Regions from separate parts of the Buttiauxella sp. AC142 genome, predicted to be linked through region 1. Evidence: predicted binding sites of a transcription regulator. Region 1 holds the regulator's gene; each other region holds the start of a gene.
The links. Region 1 encodes PurR, which represses purine synthesis genes. Its sites were predicted from a motif close to CANGCAAACGTTTGCNTG; they were not measured.
Positions count from the first base shown of each region.

Region 2: the regulator PurR is predicted to act here: its motif matches at 1,664-1,681, upstream of cvpA (colicin V production protein).
Region 3: the regulator PurR is predicted to act here: its motif matches at 1,923-1,940, upstream of AC0IWZ_RS06310 (amino acid aminotransferase).

Region 1 is NZ_CEEDCH010000001.1:2,331,364-2,335,631, forward strand. Features, by position in the region: gene AC0IWZ_RS10750 (C40 family peptidase) at 1-653, shown strand, start outside; gene sodB (superoxide dismutase [Fe]) at 831-1,412, shown strand; gene cydH (cytochrome bd-I oxidase subunit CydH) at 1,452-1,541, opposite strand; gene purR (HTH-type transcriptional repressor PurR) at 1,838-2,863, shown strand; gene punR (DNA-binding transcriptional activator PunR) at 2,940-3,872, opposite strand; gene punC (purine nucleoside transporter PunC) at 3,988-4,268, shown strand, end outside.
Region 2 is NZ_CEEDCH010000001.1:3,164,365-3,168,632, reverse strand. Features, by position in the region: gene folC (bifunctional tetrahydrofolate synthase/dihydrofolate synthase) at 1-855, shown strand, start outside; gene dedD (cell division protein DedD) at 845-1,573, shown strand; gene cvpA (colicin V production protein) at 1,739-2,227, shown strand; gene purF (amidophosphoribosyltransferase) at 2,262-3,779, shown strand; gene AC0IWZ_RS14740 (UbiX family flavin prenyltransferase) at 3,933-4,268, shown strand, end outside.
Region 3 is NZ_CEEDCH010000001.1:1,396,406-1,400,673, reverse strand. Features, by position in the region: gene asnS (asparagine--tRNA ligase) at 1-35, shown strand, start outside; gene AC0IWZ_RS06315 (porin) at 632-1,813, shown strand; gene AC0IWZ_RS06310 (amino acid aminotransferase) at 2,002-3,192, shown strand; gene AC0IWZ_RS06305 (MBL fold metallo-hydrolase) at 3,252-3,899, opposite strand; gene AC0IWZ_RS06300 (peptidoglycan L,D-endopeptidase MepK) at 3,940-4,268, opposite strand, start outside.

The sequences.
Region 1 (4,268 bases):
CCACCAAGACTGCAAGCAAGAAAAAAGAAACCGCTGCCGCGAAAAGTAAAACCGTTAAAAATGCCAGCAGCACCAAAACCAAGAATCTTGCCAAAACCGACCGCAAAAAATCCTCTCAGCTCGCAAAAGTCCAGCCTGTTACTTTCACCGAAAAATGCAGTAAACCTCGCAAAGGTTACAAAACGCGTTGTGTGAAAGTTAAAGCAGAGCATCCAACGACTATTGCTCAGGCGCATAAAGTCCGCGTGCAAAAAGCACAAAAAACGGCAATGAATAAATTGATGGGCCAGATTGGCAAACCGTATCGCTGGGGAGGCACGTCGCCAAATACCGGTTTCGATTGCAGCGGTCTGGTTTACTACGCTTATAAAGACCTGGTGAAATTCCGCATTCCGCGCACCGCGAACGAGATGTACCATCTGCGTGATGCTTCTTCAGTAGACCGTGGCGAACTGGAAACAGGCGATCTGGTCTTCTTCCGCACCCGTGGTCGCGGCACCGCTGATCACGTTGGCGTGTATGTTGGCAATGGCAAATTCATCCAGTCACCTCGCACGGGTCGCGATATTCAAATCACGTCTTTAAGTGAAGATTACTGGCAGCGCCATTATGTGGGTGCCAAACGCGTTATGACCTCAAAAACCATTCGTTAATCCCTCTTCGTAAAAACTCGCACTTGCCCTTAAACGGGTAAGTGCGTTTCTCTTTTGCTTTTCCTTTCAATTTGTTAACCTAAACCCGCACTAAAAGTGTTTATTTAACAATAGATACCCTAACTCATTTGAGTCAACGATGCGGCTCGAAGAATGATGGGTAATAAGGAGTTTGCAATGTCGTTCGAATTACCTGCACTACCATATGCGAAAGATGCTTTAGCCCCGCACATCTCTGCCGAAACGCTGGAATACCATTACGGTAAACACCATCAAACCTACGTCACTAACCTGAACAATCTGGTTAAGGGCACCGCGTTTGAAGGTAAAACTCTGGAAGAGATCGTTCGTACTTCAGAAGGCGGCGTATTCAACAACGCAGCACAGGTGTGGAACCACACATTCTACTGGAACTGTCTGGCGCCAAACGCAGGTGGCGAACCAACAGGCGCACTGCTGGAAGCCATCAATAAATCTTTTGGTAGCTTTGCTGAATTCAAACAGCAGTTTACCGACGCGGCTATCAAAAACTTCGGCGCGGGTTGGACCTGGCTGGTTAAGCAAGAAGATGGCGCATTAGCTATCGTTTCAACGTCTAATGCCGGCACCCCGCTGACCACTGCGGCAAAACCGCTGTTGACAGTAGACGTATGGGAACATGCTTACTACATCGACTACCGTAATGCTCGCGCAGGCTACCTTGAGCATTTCTGGGCGCTGGTGAACTGGGAATTTGTTGCGAAGAATCTGGCAGCGTAAAACCTAAAAGATATGGGCCGCGATTGCGGCCCATTTTAATCAGTGCAGTACGGCAGTTAACGCGCCACAGACGATCAGTGCCAGAACAATGACCGTTGTGGTGATTGAAAATTTCAAATCTGTGCTCATCAATAAACTCCTTTTAATTACCTTACAATCGGTGTGTCAGAGTGATTTTCCCACAACCAGAAATAAAAATCCTCCTGGTTTTAACCTGATATCGCTTTTCCCTCTTCCACTTTTCTTCCGGATAGGCCAAAATCCCTCGCTAATTTATTGCGTACCATCAATTCTATGCCCTCCTTCCGTTTTATGTCGCAATCCCGGCATACCCGCAACCCAAACGTTGCCTCAGGAGTCAGTGTACGCAAACGTTTAACATATTAGTTATCAGGAGTTTACGATATGGCCTGGAGTGAAATTTAATGGCGACAATCAAGGACGTGGCGAAGCGCGCAAACGTTTCCACTACAACCGTATCACATGTGATTAACAAAACTCGCTTTGTGGCGGAAGAGACTCGCAATGCGGTCTGGGCGGCAATCAAAGAATTGCACTATTCACCTAGTGCCGTCGCACGCAGCCTTAAAGTTAATCACACCAAAACGATTGGTCTGCTTGCCACTTCCAGCGAAGCCCCTTATTTCGCCGAGATCATCGAAGCCGTGGAAAATAGCTGCTTTGAAAAAGGCTATACCCTGATTCTGGGCAATGCGCACAACAACTTTGAAAAACAGCGCGCTTATTTATCAATGATGGCGCAAAAGCGCGTCGATGGCCTGCTGGTGATGTGTTCTGAGTATCCGGAATCACTGCTGACAATGCTCGAAGAATATCGCCATATCCCCATGGTGGTGATGGACTGGGGCGAAGCTCGCGCAGACTTCACCGACTCTGTGGTCGATAACGCGTTCCACGGCGGTTATCTGGCCGGGCGTTATTTGATTGAACGCGGCCACCGTGAAATTGGCGCCATTCCTGGCCAAATGGAACGTAACACCGGCGGCGGTCGTCACGCAGGCTTTATGAAAGCGCTGGAAGAAGCCGGTATCGCCATTCCAGAAAACTGGATTGTTCAGGGCGACTTTGAGCCAGAGTCTGGGTACCGCGCGATGCAGCAGATTCTCGGCCAGTCTCATCGTCCAACGGCAGTCTTCTGTGGCGGGGATATTATGGCGATGGGCGCGATTTGTGCCGCTGATGAAATGGGTCTGCGTGTGCCGCAGGATCTTTCAATTATTGGCTACGATAACGTGCGTAACGCCCGCTTCTTCTCGCCAGCACTGACCACCATTCACCAGCCAAAAGATTCGCTGGGTGAAACGGCGTTTAACATGTTGCTGGACAGAATCGTCAACAAACGCGAAGAGTCGCAGTCCATTGAAGTGCATCCGCGCCTGATTGAACGCCGCTCCGTAGCCGACGGTCCGTTCCGCGATTACCGCCGCTAAAATAGCGTAGGTCGTACAGCAGCGTCATCCGACAGTTCTGACGTAAATGGTGGATGACGCCTGCGGCTTATCCACCCTACGAACTCTGTGAAGCAGCGCTGTCAGGCTCCTGCAACCACTCCTGATTCATCGTTTCGCTATCTCCCAGATAATCTAATAACCAGGCTAGCGCGGGTGACGCATCATTTTGCTTCCACGTCAGGCAACACGCGGCATCCGGGAATGGGTTATCCAGCGTCAGCTCGCACCATTTACCGGAATCTACCCACGGCCTTGCGATATGCAATGGCACCATACCGATACACAAACCTGCACTCAGGCAATCGGAACCCGACTCCCAATCTGGCACCACTACACGCCGCTGGTTATCCAGCAGCCAGGTAATACGCTTTGGCAAGGAACGCGAGGTATCTTCCAGAACCAGCGACGGCCAGGCACGTAAGTCGTCATCACTTAACGTACCGCCTTGTACCGCCAGGGGATGATTTGCAGCCACCACGCAACGCCAACTCAGTGTCCCCATGTCCCGGAAGGCAAAACGCCCACCGACAGGAATGGCCTGCGTTGCGCCAATCGCAACTTCAACGCGCCCATCCGCCAGCGCGTCCCACACACCGTTAAACACTTCCTGATAAATATGCAGCTCGATATCCGGGAAATGGCGGTAGAAATCCAACACCAGCTGGCGCGTGCGTTCGGGTTTTACAATATTATCGACCGCAATCGCCAGGTGTCCGCGCCATCCATTTGCGATCTGCTGGCACTGCTGCCGTGTCGTCATCATTTTTTTGATAACAGAGCGCCCTTCCTTCAAAAAAAAGACGCCCGCGGGGGTTAATTCGACATCACGATGACGGCGTTCAAACAGCGGAACAGCTAACCATTCTTCCAGTTGCCGTACCGTATAGCTGATGGCAGACGGAACGCGGTGCAACTCCTGTGCAGCACCGCTGAAGCTGCCATTGCGCGCCACCGCATCTATCACTTCCAGCGAATATTCAGACCACATTTTTCTGCTCACAAATTTTTTGAACGCAATAGACAAATATTAGCGTTTCACAAGCGTAATTGCACTCCGTACACTCTCGCGGCAATCAACCTGCAAGATAAATCAAGAGAAAAACATGCAACCATCAAAAGGATTTCTTATCTGGCTGGCCGGATTAAGTGTGCTGGGGTTCCTCGCCACAGACATGTATCTGCCAGCTTTCGCGGCTATTCAGCAAGATTTACAGACCGATGCTTCCGCGGTGAGCGCAAGCTTGAGTTTGTTCCTCGCCGGATTTGCGTTCGCTCAGTTAATGTGGGGGCCGCTGTCTGACCATTTCGGCCGCAAACCTGTGTTACTGGCCGGGTTGAGTCTGTTTGCCATCGGTTGTATCGGCATGTTGTGGGTCGAAAGCGC
Region 2 (4,268 bases), 830 kb from region 1:
GCGGTGGATGTGGTGATCCTTGAAGTGGGCCTGGGCGGGCGTCTTGATGCCAGCAATATTGTCGATGCCGATGTGGCGGTCGTCACCAGTATCGCGCTGGACCACACTGACTGGCTGGGGCCAGATCGTGAAAGTATCGGGCGTGAAAAAGCGGGTGTTTTCCGTGGCGGGAAACCGGCAATCGTCGGCGAGCCTGATATGCCGCATACCATTGCCGATGTGGCGACGGAGAAGGGCGCTCAATTGCTGCGCCGTGGCGTGGACTGGTCTTATCACGTTGGTGAGAATAGCTGGAGCTTCAAGGACAGCCAGGGCGAACTGAGCGGATTACCGTTGCCGTTAGTTCCGCAGCCGAATGCGGCGACGGCACTGGCGGCGTTGCGTGCCAGCGAGCTAAATGTCAACAATGAGGCTATTATTCAAGGCATTAAAGAAGCGACGTTACCGGGGCGATTCCAGGTGATTTCGCGTGAGCCGTTGGTGATCCTTGATGTGGCGCACAACCCTCATGCGGCGGCGTATTTGGCCGGGCGTCTGGAGCAACTTCCAAAACGCGGACGCGTGTTGGCCGTTATCGGGATGCTGCATGACAAAGACATCGCGGGCACGTTGGCATGTTTGTCGCCTCAGGTTGATAGCTGGTATTGTGCTCCATTAGAAGGCCCACGCGGTGCCACGGCGGAACAACTGATTGAACATCTCGGTCAGGGCGAAGTCTATGGCAGTGTGGCGCAAGCCTGGCGTGCCGCAATGAAGGCCGCCACAGAAAATGATACCGTGCTGGTGTGTGGTTCATTTCATACAGTAGCCCACGTAATGGAAGCGTTGGACGCGGAGAAAGCAGGTGGCGAGTAAGTTTCAAAATCGATTAGTCGGAACCATTATTCTGGTCGCACTGGGGGTCATTATCCTGCCAGGGCTGCTTGATGGTCAGAAAAAGCATTATCAGGACGAGTTCGCAGCGATTCCTCTGGTTCCAAAACCGGGTGACACCGATGAGCCAGACATGCTGCCTGCCGCGACTCAGGCACTGCCTTCGCAACCCCCTGAAGGGGCGGCCGAAGAGGTGAGAGCAGGCACAGCGGCAGCACCAGGGCTTGATATCGCTTCTTTGCCTGGGGACGGAGCAGCGGGTATTGATGAAGTGCCTGTCAGCCGTGAGCAGCCGAAGCCAAAACCTGTGGCTGAGAAACCAAAACCTAAGCCTGTTGAAAAACCACAGAGCAAAGCTTCCGTTGATCAAACCGAAGAACGTCTGGCAATGATGAACGAACAGCCTCCGGAGCCTGCAAAACCAGCGAAGCAAGAAACTGCAGAGCAAGCACCGACCGGCAAAGCTTACGTCGTGCAACTGGGTGCCTTGAAGAATGCCGACAAAGTGAATGAAATTGTTGGTAAACTACGCGGCGCTGGGTTCCGTGCTTATACCTCACCGTCAACGCCAGTTCAGGGTAAAGTCACCCGAATTCTGGTAGGGCCGGATGCCTCGAAAGACAAACTTAAGTCTTCATTGGGCGAGCTAAATTCGCTTTCCGGGCTGAACGGTGTGGTGATGACTTATACGGCCAGATAAACCCGCAGAGGCGGGATTTAGGGCAAATTTTTAATGGCGTTGAGCATTTTTTCAACGCCATTATTTATTTACGCGAGGGAAGGAAATCCCTACGCAAACGTTTTCTTTTTCTGTTAGAATGCGCCCCGAACTGGACGTCAGGGCGATTTGTCGTGGGATTTGTTCATGGTTTGGATAGATTACGCCATCATTGCGGTCATCGGCTTTTCGGCTCTGATTAGTGTTATTCGTGGGTTTGTGCGTGAAGCGTTATCGCTAGTAACCTGGGGCTGTGCTTTCTTTGTCGCCAGTCATTACTACACTTACCTTTCTGTCTGGTTCACTGGCTTTGAAGACGAACTGGTACGTAATGGAATAGCTATCGCGATACTGTTTATCGCGACACTCATCGTCGGTGCGATAGTCAATTATGTGATTAGCGCGCTGGTTGAGAAAACCGGCCTGTCGGGTACAGACAGGGTGTTGGGGATTTGTTTTGGTGCGTTACGTGGAGCACTGATCGTCGCCGCCATTCTGTTCTTTCTTGATACGTTCACTGGTTTTTCCAAGAGTGACGACTGGCAAAAGTCGCAGCTTATCCCGCAATTCAGTTTCATCATCAGATGGTTCTTTGACTATCTGCAAAGCTCGTCAAGTTTCTTGCCCCGGCCATAAGGCAGGGGTTGTGGCTTAATGAGGAAAAGACAACATGTGCGGTATTGTCGGTATCGCCGGTTTTATGCCGGTAAACCAGTCTATCTATGACGCGTTAACGGTGCTTCAACACCGTGGGCAGGATGCCGCAGGCATCGTCACCATTGATGCCTTAAATTGTTTTCGTCTGCGTAAAGCCAATGGGCTGGTGAGCGATGTGTTCGGTGCCATTCACATGCAACGCTTGCAGGGAAACATGGGTATCGGCCACGTACGTTACCCGACTGCGGGTAGCTCTAGCGCTTCTGAAGCCCAACCTTTCTATGTTAACTCTCCGTACGGCATTACTCTTGCACACAACGGCAATCTGACTAACGCCCACGAACTGCGCCAAAAGTTGTTCGAAGAAAAGCGTCGTCACATTAACACCACTTCCGATTCTGAAATCCTGCTCAATGTTTTTGCCAGCGAGCTGGATAACTTCCGCAACTATCCGCTGGAAGCAGACAACATTTTCGCCGCGATTGCCGCAACCAACCGCCAGATTCGTGGTGCGTACGCTTGTGTTGCGATGATTATCGGCCACGGTATGGTGGCGTTCCGCGACCCGAACGGTATTCGTCCGTTGGTGATGGGCAAGCGCGATTTGAATGATGGCCGCACCGAATATATGGTGGCCTCCGAAAGCGTCGCGCTTGATACGTTGGGCTTTGAGTTCCTGCGCGATGTTGCGCCGGGCGAAGCGGTGTACATCACCGAAAAAGGCCAGTTGTTTACACGCCAGTGTGCTGACAACCCGACCAGCAATCCATGCCTGTTCGAGTACGTTTACTTTGCGCGCCCGGACTCGTTCATCGACAAAATTTCCGTTTACAGCGCCCGCGTTGAAATGGGTAAAAAGCTCGGTGAGAAAATTGCTCGCGAATGGGAAGATTTGGATATCGACGTGGTTATCCCGATTCCAGAAACTTCGTGCGACATCGCGCTGGAAATCGCCCGTATTCTCGACAAGCCGTACCGTCAGGGTTTTGTGAAAAACCGCTACGTAGGCCGCACGTTCATCATGCCAGGCCAGCAACTGCGTCGTAAATCTGTGCGTCGTAAACTGAATGCTAACCGCGCTGAGTTCCGCGATAAGAACGTGCTGCTGGTGGATGACTCCATCGTGCGCGGCACCACTTCTGAGCAAATTATCGAGATGGCACGTGAGGCCGGTGCGAAGAAAGTTTACCTCGCGTCAGCGGCACCGGAAATTCGTTTCCCGAATGTGTATGGCATCGATATGCCAAGCGCTAACGAACTGATTGCTCATGGCCGTGAAGTTGACGAGATCCGTCAGTTGATTGGTGCCGATGGTCTGATTTTCCAGGATCTGAACGATCTGATTGAAGCGGTTCGCGTTGAGAATCCGGATATCACGCAGTTTGAATGCTCGGTGTTCAACGGTATCTACGTGACCAAAGATGTGGATCACGAATACCTTGAGTATCTTGAGTCACTGCGTAATGACGATTCACAAGCGATTGCCCGTCAGAACGAAGTGGAAAACTTAGAGATGCATAACGAGGGTTAACACCATCCTCAACCTAACCCTCTCCTTCAAGGAGAGGGTTAACACCATCCTCAACCTAACCCTCTCCTTGAAGGAGAGGGTTACCATTTCTTGCATCCCTGCCCATCTTGCGGCAAAGTCAGCCCAGATAAACTCCTCGGGCGAATGAAAAATATGAAACGGTTAATTGTTGGGATTTCAGGTGCCAGTGGCGCAACTTACGGTGTGCGACTGCTTCAGGTACTGCAACAATTACCGGACATCGAAACGCATCTTATCCTGAGCAATGCAGCCCGCCAGACACTCGCGCTGGAAACCGATATTTCCTTACGAGAAGTTCAGGCCTTTGCCGATGTGGTTCACGACTCGCGTGATATCGCCGCCAGCCTTTCCTCTGGCTCTTTTAAGACGCACGGCATGGTGATCTTGCCTTGCTCAATCAAAACTCTTTCTGGCATTGTCCACAGCTATACAGATGGTTTGTTAACGCGTGCAGCGGATGTCGTGCTC
Region 3 (4,268 bases), 930 kb from region 1:
CGTTCCCACGTACACCGCGTAATGCAAACTTCTAAGATTTGATTTTTACTCAGGCCAGCATTGCTGGCCTTTTTTCTACCTGAAACAAATTCGTCTTTTTTCTTCAACGAAAGTTAAACAAACGTCAATTTCAACCCCATTTCGCCACTTCCCCGTTACCAATTGTGTCTGCGAAACAGACAAACACAAAATAACCCTACTTTTGGCTTGCATCCTCATTCCGAGAATTGACTTAGCACATTTGGATAATTTTCACACAGAAGTCTGGACATCCAAAAATCACTCAAAGAATGTACAAATGTAAGCGAAATATTCACTGAAGTTTAACTTATGCCAATTAAACATAAGTATTTCATATATATAGGATAAGAAAGGTGGAATTTTAGACGAAGCGGCCAGGAAGTTTGAGATAGTTCACAAAGTTCCGTAAAATACACATTTAGTTACACATAGTTTCTTCTTGTAACTCACTCTCGATGTTTGTAGCACTTTCAGGCTAGCGAAACGGTTTCATGGATGGAAAGATGCCTGACAGATACAGAAAGACACCAAACTCTCATCAATAGTTCCGTACAGAATTATTGACGGCAGTGGCAGGTGTTACAAAAAAACCTAATGAGGGTAATAAATAATGATGAAGCGCAATATTCTGGCAGTGTTAATCCCTGCTCTGCTGGTAGCCGGTGCAGCTAACGCTGCAGAAATCTACAACAAAAACGGCAACAAACTGGACTTCTACGGTAAAGCTGTAGGTGAGCATGGCTGGACAACTAACGGCAACAGCACCAACGCTGACTCTACCTATGCTCGTATTGGCTTCAAGGGTGAGACCCAGATCAATGACCAGATGACTGGTTACGGTCAGTGGGAATACAACATGACCGCTTCCAATCCGGAAGGCGCTCAGAGCCAAAACACTCGTCTGGCATTTGCTGGTCTGAAATTTGGCGATGCAGGCTCCCTGGATTACGGTCGTAACTACGGCGCAATCTACGACGTAGCGGCTTATACCGATATGCTGGTTGTTTGGGGTGGCGATTCTTGGGTTGCTACTGACAACTTCATGACTGGCCGTACCAATGGCGTTCTGACCTACCGTAACAGCAACTTCTTCGGCCTGGTTGATGGTCTGAACTTTGCTCTGCAATACCAGGGTAAAAACGATCGTAACAGCCCAGTGACAGTTGAATACGACAACACTACCGGTACTCCAACGTCAATTTCCCTGAGCGGTAACGGCGCTAAAGCCAACGGCGAAGGCTACAGCACGGCTGTAACTTATGATTTTGCAGAAGGCTTCAGCGTTGCTGCGGGTTATGCGAACTCTGACCGTACCGATGCACAGAAAAATGCATTAACAGCTTCGACTCCAGCCGGTGTTGCTTACAACGGCGGCGCGAGCGGTGATCAAGCTGAAGCATGGTCTACTGCTGCTAAATACGATGCAAACAACGTCTACGCAGCTATCCAGTATGCAGAGACTACCAACATGACTCGCGAAGCAGATGCTAACTTCGCGAACAAAACTCAGAACTTCGAAGCTGTAGTTCAGTACCAGTTCGATTTCGGCCTGCGTCCATCCATTGGTTACGTTCAGTCTAAAGGTAAAGACCTGGTTGCACGTAATGGCTTCAACGGCGGCAATGCTGACCTGGTTAAATACGTCGAAGTGGGTACCTGGTACTACTTCAACAAAAACATGAACGTATACGCTGCGTATAAATTCAACCTGTTGGATGATAACGCATACAGCGCTGCTACTGGTCTGGAAACTGACGACCAGACCACAGTTGGTATCGTTTACCAGTTCTAATTATCCCGCAACTTTGTTGCAAGGATGATTTAAAAACAGGGCTTCGGCCCTGTTTTTTTATGCCTGAAAAGATGAAAAAAATTACTTGTGACGGAGCCTGTTTCTTTTTGTTGCAAACGGTTGGCATTTGCTAAAACAGCAGTTAACCTGAGAGCGTTACTCCCTCGATATCAAAATGGAAACCCGTCATGTTTGAGAACATTACCGCAGCCCCTGCTGATCCAATTCTTGGTTTGGCCGATCTGTTTCGCGCCGATGACCGTCCGACAAAAATTAACCTCGGCATTGGTGTTTATAAAGATGAAACGGGTAAAACTCCGGTTCTGACCAGCGTTAAAAAAGCAGAGCTGTATCTTCTTGAGAATGAGAACACCAAGAATTACCTCGGTATCGACGGTATTCCTGAATTCGGTCATTGCACCCAGGAATTGCTGTTCGGGAAAGGCAACGCACTGAGCGCGGCCAAACGCGCCCGCACCGCACAAACCCCAGGTGGCACAGGTGCATTGCGTGTTGCCGCTGATTTCCTCGCTAAAAACACCACGGCTAAACGTGTGTGGGTGAGCAATCCAAGCTGGCCGAACCACAAAAGCGTATTTAATTCAGCGGGTCTGGAAGTTTGCGAATATGACTATTACGACGCGCAAAACCATTCTCTGAATTTTGATGGCCTGGTTAGCAGTCTGCAAGCGGCACAAGCTGGCGACGTCGTGTTGTTCCATGGCTGCTGCCACAACCCAACCGGTATCGACCCAACGGCTGAACAGTGGAAGGTCCTGGCTGAGATGTCTCAGGCTAAAGGCTGGCTACCACTGTTTGACTTCGCCTACCAGGGCTTTGCTCGTGGTCTGGAAGAAGATGCAGAAGGCCTGCGTATCTTTGCTGCAAGCCACCAGGAACTGATTGTTGCCAGTTCGTACTCCAAGAACTTTGGCCTGTACAATGAGCGCGTAGGTGCTTGTACGCTGGTTGCCGCCAATGCCGATACCGTTGACCGTGCATTCAGCCAGATGAAGTCAGTGATTCGCGCTAACTACTCTAACCCGCCAGCACACGGCGCATCTGTTGTTGCTACCATTTTGAGCAACGAAGCGCTGCGTACTATCTGGGAGCAGGAACTGTCTGACATGCGCCAGCGTATTCATCGCATGCGCCAGCTGTTTGTGAATACTCTGCAAGAGAAAGGCGCTGACCGCGACTTTAGCTTTATCATCAACCAGAACGGCATGTTCTCGTTCAGCGGCCTGACCAAAGAGCAGGTGCTGCGTTTACGTGAAGAGTTTGGTGTGTATGCGGTTGCATCCGGGCGTGTGAACGTTGCAGGTATGACGCCAGATAACATGGCACCGCTGTGCGAGGCCATCGTCGCTGTGCTGTAAACAAATAGCAGAGACAAAAAAGCCGCTGATTAAAGCGGCTTTTTTTATTTCACCAGACTTTACCAGACCGGTAATTCGTCTTGCAGGAACGGGTTGTGCAGGCGCTCGTAACCGAGCGTTGAAAGCGGGCCGTGCCCTGGGATAAACGTCACATCATCACCCAGCGGCAGTAACTTACGCTTAATGGAGTCAATTAACGCGGCATGATTGCCCTGCGGGAAATCACTGCGCCCCACTCCGCCTTTGAAAATCACATCACCGGAAATCAGCAACTGAGATTGCGCATCAAAGAATACAACGTGACCAGGCGTGTGCCCTGGGCAATGCAACACCTGTAAGGTTACATTTCCCACTGACACGCTATCCCCTTCATTTAACCAACGATCGGGGGTCAGCGGCAGGCATTCTTCCAGACCAAACATTTGGCTTTGTGCAGGTAATCCCTGCAACCAAAATTCGTCTTCTTTTTCCGGCCCGACAACAGGAACGCCATAAAACTCGGCCAGTTCAGCAGCCGCACCAACGTGGTCAAGATGACCATGCGTTAGCAGGATTTGCGTGAGTTTCACCCCTTTCGCTGCAACTTGCTGTTTGATCTTTTCGGCTTCACCACCGGGATCAACCAACGCTGCCTGTTGAGTTTCTTCACACCAAATCAGTGAACAGTTTTGGCCGAATGCAGTGACCGGGATAATGTGATAGTTCATGACACTCCAATACCGGCAGCAATCGCCGGATTCCGTTGTTTTACCAGTGCCTTAGTGGCCCCGTATCAATATGCACAAAGTTGCTGCGTGGGTAGTATCCTACACCACCAGCGCGCATAGATAATGCTGCTTTGCGAACATTGCTTAACGAAATCCCTTCAATATGGAAATCCATGGCCTGGCCTTTGGTGTGATAGCTCTTTTTAGCAACACCGCGGCTGTGGGCACGTAATTCATTATTGGTGTCGAGCGAACGATAGCCTGATACCAATTGCACCGGTTTGTTGGTCCCCAACAAACCCTGCAAACGATAAAGCTGATCAAACAATTTAGGGTCGATGGATTTCATTTTGTTCGCGCGATAATCAC